2 regions of the Siminovitchia fortis genome follow, and region 1 is predicted to be linked to the other one. Evidence: riboswitches for the same ligand, from Rfam matches in the RefSeq annotation. Region 1 holds a riboswitch; the other holds the start of a gene.
The links. A riboswitch is a leader RNA that binds a small molecule or an ion and turns the genes downstream of it on or off. The one in region 1 is predicted to bind cobalamin.

Region 1 (6,958 bases):
ATAAGTATAAAGACGAATACCGAACAAAAGTTCTGGGATTGATTGAAGCGAAACGGACAGGAAAAGATCTGGTCACTGTGAAGGAAAAAGAGCCTGCAGCCCAAATGACTGATCTAATGGCTGCACTTCAGGCTTCAATCGACAGGACCAAGCCCAAAACAAAACGGCCGGCTAAAGCAAAAAAGCCTGCAGCGAAAACTTCTGCAGCTGGAGATAAAAAATAATGAATAAAAAATACAGGAAACGGGTAAAAAAATATTAACATAAAAAATAAACTTTGCCCGCTTCTTGTTTTTTTCTTTTCGTTCATGTATAATGAATGTGAAGTAAGGATATGAATTTTATTTACCAGTAATTGGAGTTACCATTATTCACATGTTATAATGAATATCTACTCCAGCAAGTGGGTATTTATTATAATATGTGAATTTTTATTTACCCGGTAAATATTAGGAACATATTAAAAAATTTTTGGAGGTTTTTGTGCATGACAACTGGTACAGTTAAATGGTTTAACAGTGAGAAAGGTTTTGGATTCATCGAAGTAGAAGGCGGAAATGACGTATTCGTACATTTCAGCGCTATTCAAGGTGAAGGATTCAAAACTCTTGATGAAGGTCAACAAGTGGAATTTGAAATCGTTGAAGGCCAACGTGGACCACAAGCGGAAAACGTTGTTAAACTATAATTTTACTCACGCAAAGAACTGCCCTTTATAGAGCAGTTCTTTTTTTGTTGAAGAAACTATAAAATTCCATACCTGTGAATAACTTTTTTTTACTAAATGCTGCGTCTAGCTCCAGCGCCTATCGACTAGCAGACTTCGCGCTTAATGTGCTCCTGCGGCGTAGCTTATTCGAGGATGTTTGGCTCACCTCGTCGCAAAGCTGCACGAGGCCATCTCAAGTAGTAGCTTTCCTACGATAAGTCAACATCGGCTCCGACGGACAGGACGTCCTAGTGCAGGCGAAGCGACAGGATGTCGCGTCCTGAGCCTGCCTTCGTCGCCGTGTTGTCTGGCTGCGAGTGCCATCGGCGCAAGGATTAAGCCAATCGCTGCTGAAGGCAAACTACGCCTTCTTCAGCGCTCGTCTAGCTTTGCGCCGATAAGCAGGCACTCTCCGCCTTTCCTTATCCTTTATCTCGTCGTAAGCACTCCAGTCTGTACGTCGATAAACAGGCGATTGCGCTTTTGTTTATAATTCATCAAATCCGTTCAGATCGCTTGTTTTGGTGTATTGGCGGGATTTTTGTTCGAAAAAGTCGGTTTTCGTATCATCAAAATTGTCTACATAGGCACGGATCCATTTCATCGGATTATCAACATAATCTTCATAAATTTCGCTCAACCCCAGCATTCTAAGCATTTTATTTGCTCGGTACTTGATATAGCCCTCCATCTCAATGAGGTCGATTCCATCAATTCCATCCAGTACATAGCGGCTCCAATACATTTCCTGATCGACCGAATGGCGGAACTGGGCGTATACCCAATCCGTAAATTCTGCCGAATTATATTCCGGATTTTCGGCCAGAGTGGCACGGAACAGATCGCTGATAAAACGGCCATGCTGAAGCTCGTCGCGGTTAATATAAGAAATCATCGTGGATGTTCCGACCATTTTTTGATTCCTTGCCATGTTATAGAAGAAAGCAAATCCTGAATAAAAGAATAATCCTTCAAGCAATGCGGTGTAGACCATTGCCTTTAAAACATTTTCAATGGAAGGGTTCAATGCAAACTCATTATACACTTGCATGATCCTTTCATTTCTTTTCAGTAACACTTCATCTTTTCTTCCGGTTTCAAATGATTCATTTTGTCTGTCAAAAGAAGTGACGGAAGAAAGGACATATGCGTAACTGTGGTTGTGCTCGCTCTCCTGGTCGGCGATTGTCGCCATGATTGATTTTACGGAAGGGTCGGTTGAGTAATGGCCGATTCTGGCTGCAATATCAGTCTGCGGGCCATCAAGTGTCGCAAGCAATCCGATAATTTTTAAAAATGCATCCTGTTCAATTTCCGGAAGTGTTGGAAACTGCTTGATATCCTGGGTCATATCCACCTCGCTGGCACGCCAGAATAATGCACGGATCTGCTCCCTGTGATTGTAGAAATGAGGGTAGGCAAGGTCGTTCCAATTCAAGATGCCGCTTGCCTTTCCCCCGAACAGTGCTGTTGATTTATTAGGATTCAGTGGTTCCAACACGGCTACTTTGTCAAGTGTTTTAGGCATTGATTCAATACTCCTTCCGTCCATTTTTTTACTGTATTTTCCTGAGAGCCTCTGGGACTTTGCTCAATTTTTAAAGGCTCAAATGATGAATGATAAAATGCCGCGAGTTTTTCAGCAGCATGGCAAAACAATGCATCGCCCCCGAATTGCGTATCTCCTGTTCCAAATACATAAACGTTGGGCGGTTTATACCCGATTTCGTAGACAAAGTCCTTTACAAGTTCCGGAGTTTTCCCTTTTCCCCAAGTAAAGGTTCCGACCAGCATGGCGTCAAAGCGGGAAGGATCGGGTGCGGGTCCCGATCCGATCCGGTGCAAAAGGGTGGAATGCCCATTTGTTGAAAAAATGTCATCGATGATTTCGGCCGTCTCTTTCGTGTTTCCGCTGAAGCTGGCATAGCAGATCAGGATTCGCACCATACACAATCCTCTATATCCGATGCGGTCGATCTCACGTAATATGTTGTTTTCAACCCTGAATCCCAAGCCTGCAAATGCAAATCGAGCATGACCTGCGCCTTAATATGATTCGGGACGTAAAAGTTAAATGAGACGGCCTGGTCGATATGTCGCTGTCTCGCAGCATTTTGCTGGATGGACCAGCGCTGATCCACAATGTATGCCGATTTCCTGTACACATTGTATGTATGATGGTCAAGGTCCGGTGCAACAACCGGGAGCTTATAATTTTTCTTTTCTTCATGGTAAAACGGTTTGAAGACGGGGTCGATGCTGGCAGTCGAGCCCGCTATGACAGATGTGCTTGAATTTGGAGCAACTGCCATCAAGTACCCGTTTCTTATGCCGTGTTCTTTTACATCATCCATGATTTCTTTCCACTCATTTTCGTTGTCATCCGCAAGGTAGCCGCGCACTTCAAAGTAATGGCCTGTCTGCCAGTCGCTTCCTTCAAACAGCGGGTAAGCGCCTTTTTCTTTTGCCAGCTGCACGCTTGCTTTGATGGTCAATTGGGCAATTTTCTCATATAGTCTGTCCGCCAATTGAACAGCCTCTTTGGATTCCCAGGCGATGCCCTTTAGGGCCAGCAGGTGATGCCAGCCGAAGGTTCCGAGGCCGATGGCGCGGTATTTTTGATTAGTAATGGCTGCCTGCTTGACATCGATCGTATTCAGGTCGATGACATTATCCAGCATTCTTACCTGGATAGGAATCAGCCTCTCCAAAATCTCGAAGTTGTCCTCATTCGGATCAACAGATTTTCCCAGGTTGATGGAAGAGAGGTTGCATACGACGAAGTCACCGGCTTTTTTATATGAAATGATTGTATCCCCATCAACCGTTTCCTCACAATGAATGGTAGGGGACATATTTTGCATGATTTCTGTGCATAAATTGCTGGAATACACCATCCCGGCATGCTTGTTTGGATTCATGCGGTTCACTTGATCCCTGTAAAACATGAAAGGAGTACCTGTTTCCAACTGGGACTTCATGATTCGGATCATGATCTGGATGGCAGGAATCGTTGTTTTGGTCAATTGTTCACACTGGACACATTCTTCGTATTTTTCCCTGAAAGAACCTGCCCCTTTTTCTTCATCATAAAAGTCTTCCAAAGAATAGCCCATCACTTGTTTCACTTCATAAGGGTCGAATAAATGCCAGTCTCCGCGTCTTTCAACCTGCTCCATGAACAGGTCGGGCAGGCAGACTCCTGTAAAAATATCGTGCGCCCGCTGCCTTTCGTCTCCGTTGTTGAGCTTCAAGTCGAGAAAGGAAAGGATATCGGCATGCCATACGTCAAGATAGACAGCAATGGCACCTTTGCGTCTTCCAAGCTGGTCTACGCTGACTGCCGTGTTGTTCAACTGTTTGATCCACGGAACGACGCCTGATGAAGCGCCTTTAAACCCTTTGATGGAGCTGCCGCGTGCTCTCACTTTGCCCATGTAGACGCCGATTCCGCCTCCGTCTTTGGATAGTCTGGCAACATCCGTGTTGCTGTTGTATATGCCGATCAGGGAATCATCCACAGTATCAATGAAGCAGCTCGACAATTGCCCGTGGGCGAGCCCGGCATTGGCAAGTGTCGGCGTCGCAACCGTCATATAGAGATTTGAAAGCGCCCAGTAGCTTTCCGCCACATGTTCCAAGCGTTTATCTGCCGCTTCATCCTGCATGAGATGCATCGCAATGATGAGCCATCTTTCCTGTGGCAGCTCGAATGTGTTCTTTTCATGGTCAACAGCCAAATATCTTGTAGCCAGCGTATGTAGGCCTGTATAATCAAAAAGGTAATCACGCTCCGGATCAATCAGCTTTGACAATTGATCGATTTCATGTTTGCTGTATTTTTCCAAAAGGGAGGGGGAATAAATCCCTTTTTCCGTCAACGCTGTTATAAGGCTGTAAAAATCGCCGTATTTCTTATTTTTATCATAGGAACGGCTTTCGGCAGCCCTTCTGTATAAATCGTGCAAATATATTTTTGCTGCATCAAAAGACCATTGTGTATTCAATTCATCAACGTTTTCCAGCGCGGACTGAATGAGCAGGTCTGTAATATGCTCTGCTTTTAGCTCTGTTTTTGCTTCAATACTTCTAAAAATTTTATCGCGGTAGTCCATTGAATCTATCAAAGTGACTCTCTTAAGAAATTTGTCCAGCCGATCTCTGTCAAATGGTTTTTTTCTGTTTCCATCTTCTTTAACGATGATTGTTGTCATTTTTAATAGAAACCTCCTGTTTTCTCCAATAAAAAAATCCACTCCGGGGAACAGAGCGGAACAAACGATAGGGAAAAAAGGAAACAGTTTCGCTATCGTTTCATCTTCCCAACCCCCGAAGAATTGAAACTCGGACAAGAAAAGGCAGGTCTCCTGACTTGTGCATCATCCTACTGGGGAACCTTCCCGTTTATGGACAGTGGTTCTTTCCCGGTCGTTCGCACTTACAGTTGCGGGGACAGTTCCGGATTTTCACCGGATTCCCTTTTAAGCCCTCAATGGGCACCTCGTCTTGTGAATTATCAATATATTGTGTTGTGTAAAATGTTTGTCACCAAATATAGTGTCGATTGTGATTTTATCATGAGTAAAATTGAAATACAAGCACAATCTTTTTTCTTTTAAGAGAATGGCAGGCAACCTTGACAAGGAGGGGAGAAACGGTAACCTCGACAAATTGGGATGTAATTGCAGGAAAGGAAGGCTAGATATGCAGTTTGATATATTTGAAATCTTGAAGTACATATCCTTGTTTATCTGATTAAAAAATTTTTCCCAGTTGAAAATATGGATAAAACCTTTCTGATGTATGAAGAATAATGACTAAGCAATTTTATCAGGGAGGAATCCGATATGAACAGTAACCAAAAAAAACAGCAGGCGGAACTGCAAGCATTTGCACAGAAAATAAATCAGCAGGAAGCCCAAAAAAACGATCAGCAGCTGGACCAGCAATTCCAGTCACAAAAAAAGCAGGCGATCCAAGCCATGCAGCAGGCAGAAATGATAATCCGGCAAAATGCTTCAGTGACTGATATTCAATCGTTGCAGCAGGCGCAGCAGCAGCTTCAGCAGGCAACGCAGCAATTGAGCCAAATGCAGGGGATCTCCGTCACACACTCGACAAGCGCCCAGCAGCAACAGCTGGAACAGGTCCAGCAGCAGATCGAACAGGCTTCCCAAACTTTGCAGCTGATTCAATCATTAAATAGCGGCGACAAGAGCTTTAAGAAAGGTTAAGAGGAAGATGTCCCCGGCTTTCACATAAGCCGAGGGTTCTTTTTTTCCGCATCCAGGACTGACTTGACCGCTTCCTTTATTTCGGCGTATCCTGTACACCTGCATAGGTTTGATTCAAGCCATTCTTCAATCGTCTCATCTGATGCATCCGGGTGAGCCTGCAATAAAGCGTGGCAATTTAAAACGAACCCAGGCGTGCAATATCCGCATTGGATGGCCCATTTTTCAACAAATGCCTTTTGGATAGGCGAATCTTTCAGCCCCTCAATCGTCAAAAGGGATTTATTCAGAGCCTCAATTGATAAAACAAGGCAGGAATGTACTGGCTTTCCACCCATCAAAATAGTGCAGGCACCGCAATCACCATTTCCGCAGGCGGGCTTCGCTCCGCTTAACCCCAGCTGCCCCCTTAGAGTCTGAAGGAGGGTATCTCCGGACCGGATGATCGCTTCCCGTGTTTCTCCGTTAACATGAAACTGTACGACCGACTTTCCTTTTCCGTGAGAAAGCATCATTTCGCCGCTGCCTCCAAATCCTTGATCATCAGAAAAAGACCATTTTTTAAAATGAACTTTCGATATTCGGCAGAACCCTGAAAATCCTCAATAACAGGTGCAGGAAGATGTTCAAGTGACTTCTCAACCCGGGCAGAAGGTGATAGTGAGTCATCGTTTAATGCTGATTCCATTTCTTTTGACCGGAACGGACTGGAACAGATCCCCGAAAAAGCAACTGTAATTTTGTCCTGCTCTTTAACCGCCGCTATTGTTACGAGTGGATATCCCACTTTTGAACATCTCGTTTTCTTGTAGTGGAAGAAGGGAAGAGATGCGTACTTCTTGTCAATTATGATTTGGGTCACCATTTCGCCGGGTTCCAGCTGAAGTCGATTGGATGAACCCAACGAAATCAGTCTTTCTCGGTCACTGCCTGCGATTTTTAGTTTTGCCTCCGACAACAACAGCGGAAGCATGCCTTCCCGATAGATCAAACGGCTGTTCAAATGCCCGCCGAT
Region 2 (6,958 bases), on a different contig from region 1:
TTGTTCGTCGAATTTACGGCTGTGTTCATCCAGTTTCTTACTGTGATCGCCAAGGATTTCCAAAATCAAATCCAGCTTCGCATTAATTTCCAACGCTTCCCCCCTCCTTTCTTCACTTTATTCTACCATAGACAATCGATAAACAATCGACATTAATTCGACAAACCCGATTTCATGCTGCTGAACAATTTTTCCGAGCAATCGAGCAGTCCTCTTCGGATAGCTTGCCCAAGCTCGGAAGAAGGCCTTGCCGATGGTAAAATTGCTCCTTTTTGCGTTGCAGCCACCACGATGCCATCATCCGTTTCCTTTGGACGGACCTTATTTTTTAAAGCGGTTTGCTTTCCTTCCAAAGCAGCAGCCAACGCTTCAATCAACGCATTTTCGCTGACATGCCCATTGATAAAAAGCCAAGTATGGAAAAAACCCAGACGCCGGTCTGCAGTCAATACAAATAATAGGGAAAATCCACCTTCGTGGTTTACACTGTAATTTGTGTAAAGTTGATCATCATCAATCTGCATTTCAACAGTTTTCTCGCCATTGTCTATTGATGGCCTGCCTGTGCTGATAATGAACTTTTCCTTCCAGCCCAGACCGGAGCCGCCTGAAGCAGACGCTATTGTTTTTAAAGGAGTAGGCGAATTAAACAAAACACTTTCATCATTCCTGGATAAATATTTTTCATCCAAGATTGTCTTGTCATCTTTCCCTGACTCAGGAATAAGCACCATATTCGGCTTCGGGACCTCCGGATGCGGATGATTTTCCAGTGCTGTCCTGTAAATCCGCTGTATCAACGTTTCATTTAGAACTTCTTCAGGTGAACCAATGCAAACGACTTCACCTTCATTTAAAAGAAGCAGGCGGTCGCAATAAAGACCGGCCAGGTTAAGATCATGAAAAACCGTGACAACTGTAAGTCCTCTCTGCCTGGTCCAGCGCCTTAACCGATCAAGCAATCCTTTTTGGTGGGAAAGGTCCAAGTGATTTGTCGGTTCATCAAGAAGAAGGATGTCCGGCTCCTGGGCAAGCGCCTGGGCCAGGAAAGCCCTTTGCCGCTCACCCCCGGACAGCTCTTGCAATGACACATCCTGAAATTCCTTCATTTTTGTCAATGCCATCACTTCCTGGACAACCGCCTCATCTTTTGGGCTCCATGTATGAAACAGTCCCCTCTGGTGGGCATACCTTCCGAGTTCAACCGTTTCCTTTACAGTGAACGGAAACATTTCGCTTGTGAGCTGCGGCAATACAGCCATCAGCTTTGCAAGATTTTTGGAAGAATATTGTTGGAGGGGGCGGCCATCGAGCGTTATTTCTCCATCTTTATATGAAAGGAGTCTGCTCACCATTTTAAGCAGCGTCGACTTGCCGCTTCCATTCGGCCCAAGGATTCCGAACATTTCCCCCCGGCTGACAGCAAAGGTTATATTTTTCAATATGTTTGCATCAGAATAACCGCCGGAGAGATTTTTCACTTGAAGCATGTCATCCACTTCTTTCCATTCGTCTTCTCAACAAAATAAAAGCAAATACCGGGGCCCCTATCAGTGCAGTGATGACACCGATAGGCAGCTCTGCCGGTTCAATGACAATCCTTGCGGCCAAATCGGCTAAAATAAGGAAACCTGCACCGATCAACATGGAGAGCGGCAAAAGATGCTTATGGTCCGGTCCCCATAATATTCTTGTCAAATGCGGGATGACAAGGCCTACAAATCCGATCGTTCCCGAAACAGCGACAGCTGCTCCGGTTATCATGGAACTCGATGCCAATACAGCAAATTTCCTGGCGGGCACATTGACACCAAGATACTGTGCCCTCTCTTCACCAAAGGCAATCGCATTCAGCTCTCGCGAATTCAGTAATAGAACAAGGCTCCCTATAACCAGGAACGGCAAAATAATCTGCACATAGCTCCATCCTCTCATGGAGACACTTCCCAGCAGCCAGCCGATGATTTGGCGAAGTTCCTCTCCCGAGAGGGCAATCATCAAGGAAATGAGCGCTCCCAGAAATGAACTGAAAATGATTCCTGTTAAGATGATTGTCTCCACTTTCATGGATCTGTCGATGCTTCTGGCAAAAAAAAGGACAATAATGATCGTGATAAATGCAAAAACGATACTGAGAAGCGGCAGTGTATATATTCCCGCCAACGGTAAGGAGATTTGGTAAAACAAAGTGACAACCGCACCGACAGACGCACCGGATGAAACACCCAGCGTATAAGGGTCGGCAAGCGGGTTACGGAGCAGTCCCTGAAAGGCCGCCCCCGCAATCGCAAGCGAGGCACCGACAAGACCTGCAAGCACAACGCGGGGCAGGCGGACTTTCATGACTATATTGGCAAACATCGGATCTACCTGCTTTTCGTTTAAAAAAGGCAGGGCCTTGCCTGCGATGATGCTGACGATATCTTCTACCGGAACTCTTACAGAACCTATTGATATTGCCGCAAGAATGGCGGCAACCATAAAAATGATTGCCGCTGAGTATGCTACGAGTGGATTACTCCCCGAAAACTTCCGGGTAAACAGCTTTTGCAAGCGCCTCTACTCCTTCAGCGATCCGCGGGCCTGGACGGCTTGTAAGAGCCTCGTCTATCAAGTGAACCTGCTTGTCTTTGACAGCTGCGATGTCCTGCCAGCCTTTACGGTCAAGCACTTGATCCACCGGATTTTCCACATAGTTATAGTTGACAATGATGACCTCAGGATTCATTTCAATGATGGCTTCCTCGTTCATCATAGGCCAGCCTTCCTCTTGAACCGCATTTTTTGCGTTGATTGTCCCAAGCATTTGATCCATAAATGTGTTTTTCCCCACAGCATAAATTTCAGGGGCCGGCGATATTTCTACGAATACAGATTTCTGGTCTTCTTCCTTGATATCGGCCGCTTTCTTTTCGATTTCGTCAAGCTTGGCTTTCAGGTCTTCGTTCACATCAGACGCTTCGTCCGTATGCCCTGTCGCTTTTCCGATAAATTCAATGGTTTCGTACACCTCATCGAAGCTTTGGGCATCTTTGACGACAAGAACCGGTATACCGCTGTCTTCCAGCTGTTTTAACCCTGAGTCCCACCTGTCGCCCGCCGATCCGTGGGAAAGAACAAGATCAGGTTCCAAAGCAATGATCTTTTCTATGTTTAATTCCATGCCTGCCACTTGCTCCTTATCCTTTACTTCCTCAGGATAATTATCATTTTCGTTGACAGCCACTACTTCGTTCCCTGCACCGATGGCATAAAGGATTTCTGTATTGCTCGGAATGAGCGAAACAATTTTTTCCGGCTTCTCTTCAATCGTTACTTCTTTATCTGCCGCATCCTTCAGCGTTACCGGAAAGCTGTCTTCTGAAGCCTGTTCAGTTTTAGGTTCCGTATTTTGCTTCCCTTCTCCTGCATCTCCCTGATTGCCGCAGGCTGCCAGAAACCCTATCAGCATTAATGCCATTAACCATGAATAAATCTTTTTCATCCTGTAAATCCTCCTTATAAAAATAAAAAAACATCCCCAGTGCGCAGGAGATGAGTATGTATAAAGGCATGAATAGGCAAACAGGCATCGCCGCCTGTTTGTCACCTCTCCCATCCGCGCAGGTTTTTGGTGTTTGAATCCGGCAGGTCTCCTGGCTCATGTTCATCGCATTCTACCCCTTCCCATGCATATGCGCACAGTGGTCTATGGCAGGACGCTCCCATTTACAGTGGCGGGACCGCGTTGGAATTTCACCAACTTCCCTTTTTCAGCTTTCATTGCCGTTTTTTAAAAGCGGGCATGAAAAGCAACCGAATCCAAAAATATACTATTTTTTTGCATCAACAGTAATTATACACGATTTATTCTGTTTTCACAGCTTTTTCAAAAAGAATTTGGGAATACTAATCAGGATTCATTTCTGTTTTGAGGAGGGAATTCCAATTGAAGTGGCTGACTGGGTCCATCATTTTAATCACCGCATTACTTTTTGCCGCTTCCGCGGATTTTTTTCTCGGCAGATATGTTCATGGAAAAAAAATGAGGCCTTGCAGCTACCCTGTCAGAAATGGCCGGATTCAATTGATAACGAGCGGCCCGGAACTTTTTTCCAATTACTTTGATGATCTCTATAAGGCTGAAACAAGTATCCATGTGCTCTTTTATATTGTTAAAAACGACCGATTCGGCCAACTGTTTTTTGAAATATTGATCGACCAAGCCCGCAAAGGGATCAAGGTGCGCCTGCTGCTTGACTGGTTTGGAAGCAGAACGGTTTCAAAAAGCCTTCTTAAAAAGGCTCGCTCTGCCGGAGTTGAAGTCGTTTTTTGCCACCGTCCCCGTTTTCCCTTTGCCTTTTTTTCCCTTCAACAACGAAATCATCGAAAAGTCACGATCATTGATGGAAAAATCGGTTACGTAGGCGGGTTTAATGTGGGAAAGGAATATATTGATCTGGATCCCGTCCTTTCACCATGGCGGGATTATCATCTACGGATCGAAGGCGAAGGTATTGCCGATCTGCAGACAGAGTTCCTGCTGGACTGGGAGAGGGCAGCAGGTACCAGCCATTTGAAGGACAGTTCCCTTTATCCTCATTTGGAGAAAGGGCCGATGCCCTACCGTTTTTTTCCGACACAGGGAGTGGATGCAGAAGAGGAAATCCTGCAGTTGATTGATCAAGCGGAGGAAAATATTTTTGTCGGTACACCTTACTTCATCCCTCCCGAAAAATTAGTTTCCGGGCTTGTGCAGGCGATCCAAAGAGGCGTTGCCGTAACAGTTCTAGTCCCTGATAAATCGGACCATCCGATTGTAAAGGAGGCTTCTCTCCACTATTTGCGGAAGATCCTGGCAGCCGGAGGGGATGTCTATCAATATGAAGCCGGCTTTTTCCATGCAAAAGTCATCTTGATAGACGGAACGTTCTGTGACATCGGAACAGCCAACTTCGATTGCAGAAGCTTCAGGCTTAACTACGAAATCAATTGTTTTATCTACGACCAAAAGTTTATTGAAGAAACTGAAAGAATCGTTCAGGAAGATATAAGCCGTTCCAGCCGGTTATCCCCTGAAGACCTGGCTGATCCCCCCTTATCCGTACGCTCGAAAGAATGGGCAGGCATGCTCTTTAAATATTTTTTATAAAATGAACAGGAGCGCCATTCGGCGCTCCTGTCATGTGAAATATTACATTTTTTCCGGTGCAGACACGCCCACCAATGTCAATGCGTTTTTCAATGTGATTTGGGCCGCATTTACGAGGGCGAGGCGGGCTTTCGTTTCGTCAAGCTGTTCTTCATTCAACACTTTTTCAGCATTATAATAGCTGTGAAAAACGGACGCCAATTCAAAAATGTAATTGGTGATCCGATGGGGAATCCGTTTATCAGCCGCCTCCGCAATGACTTGAGGGAATTCACCGAGTTTCTTCAAGAGATCAATCGCTTTTTCGCTGGAAAGGGATGAAAAGTCGGTGCCTGCATCAAAGGAAATTCCCTTTTCTTCTGCGGAACGCAAAATGCTGCAAATCCGCGCATGGGCATACTGGGCGTAGTAGACGGGATTGTCATTTGATTCGGCAACAGCCAGATCAAGATCAAAATCCATATGCGTGTCACCGCTTCTCATGGCAAAGAAGTAGCGCACCGCATCAAGTCCGACCATTTCAATCAAGTCTGTCATTGTCACCGCTTTTCCCGACCTTTTGCTCATCTTGACCCTTTCCCCGTCTTTATACAGGTTAACCAGCTGAATGATCTCCACTTCAAGCATGTCAGGATCAAAGCCGAGCGCCTCGATTGCCGCCTTCATTCTGGGGATATAACCATGGTGGTCAGCGCCCCAAATATTGATGAGTTTATCAAAACCGCGGTTGATTTTGTCGAGGTGGTAAGCAATGTCCGGTGTAATATATGTGTAGCTGCCATCATTCTTAATCAACACACGATCTTTGTCGTCGCCAAAATCGGTCGAACGGAACCATGTTGCCCCTTCCTTTTCGTAAAGGTGGCCTTTTTCCTGAAGCAATTCAAGTGTTTCATCAATCTTTCCGCTTTCGTAAAGGGATGTTTCCGAATACCATACATCAAAAGCTACACGGAACTGCTTCAGGACATTTTTCAACTTATCCAATTCAAAGTCCAGCCCGTAGCGGCGGAAGAAAGCGATACGGTCTTTCTCATTTTCATGGACAAATTTATCGCCGTGTTCCTCGGCAAGTTTTTTTCCGATCCCAATGATATCCTCGCCGTGATAGCCGTCTTCGGGCATCGGCTTGTCGATGCCGAGCGCTTGGAAGTACCGGGCTTCAACAGACAGGGCAAGATTGTTGATTTGGTTTCCGGCATCATTAATATAATATTCCCTGGAAACCGCATAGCCCGCTTTATCGAGAATATTGCAAAGTGAATCGCCTACCGCGGCCCCGCGCGCATGTCCAAGATGAAGGTCCCCTGTCGGATTGGCGGAGACGAATTCCACTTGAATCTTTTCACCTTTCCCTGCATCGGAGCGGCCGTATTCATCGCCAGCTTCCAAAATCGCCGGAACAAGTCCGGTCAAATAGCTGTTGTCCATATAAAAATTAATAAATCCAGGCCCTGCAATATCAACTTTTTCAATGGATGCTTCCGATACATCAAGGTGTGCTTTGATCTCTTCAGCAATTGTCCTCGGAGATTTTTTCGCTATGCGGGCCAACTGCATGGCCATATTGGTTGAATAGTCGCCATGAGACTTTTCTTTTGGCGTTTCAAGAACGACCGCCGGTATTTCATCTTCGCCGGCCAGTCCAGCCTTTAATATGGCATTCTTTATCTCCAGCTTCAGTGTTTCCTGCTTCTGCTCCACTACGTTCATAAATTCCCTGTTTCCTCCCTGTATTGTATTTCCATATCATATTTTCCGGCATGTGTGCCTTGCATGTATAAATCATATCCAAGATTGATTTTGCCTTCACATTTATCATCATAT

Region 2: it holds a riboswitch for cobalamin, as region 1 does, so the genes downstream of both, FS666_RS01740 (ABC transporter substrate-binding protein) here and FS666_RS11315 (ribonucleoside-diphosphate reductase subunit alpha) in region 1, are expected to answer to the same signal.

What each region holds. Positions count from the first base shown of each region.
Region 1 is NZ_VEKZ01000032.1:2,763-9,720, reverse strand. It holds gene ku (non-homologous end joining protein Ku) at 1-224, shown strand, start outside; gene FS666_RS11330 (cold-shock protein) at 488-688, shown strand; gene FS666_RS11325 (ribonucleotide-diphosphate reductase subunit beta) at 1,197-2,237, opposite strand; gene FS666_RS11320 (flavodoxin) at 2,213-2,656, opposite strand; gene FS666_RS11315 (ribonucleoside-diphosphate reductase subunit alpha) at 2,641-4,923, opposite strand; cobalamin riboswitch at 5,050-5,228, opposite strand; gene FS666_RS11310 (hypothetical protein) at 5,557-5,943, shown strand; gene FS666_RS11305 ((2Fe-2S)-binding protein) at 5,964-6,458, opposite strand; gene FS666_RS11300 (FAD binding domain-containing protein) at 6,455-6,958, opposite strand, start outside.
Region 2 is NZ_VEKZ01000003.1:8,794-15,751, reverse strand. It holds gene FS666_RS01755 (hypothetical protein) at 1-93, opposite strand, end outside; gene FS666_RS01750 (ABC transporter ATP-binding protein) at 153-1,490, opposite strand; gene FS666_RS01745 (FecCD family ABC transporter permease) at 1,492-2,553, opposite strand; gene FS666_RS01740 (ABC transporter substrate-binding protein) at 2,516-3,484, opposite strand; cobalamin riboswitch at 3,609-3,815, opposite strand; gene cls (cardiolipin synthase) at 3,929-5,131, shown strand; gene argS (arginine--tRNA ligase) at 5,174-6,844, opposite strand; gene FS666_RS01725 (YwiB family protein) at 6,841-6,958, opposite strand, start outside.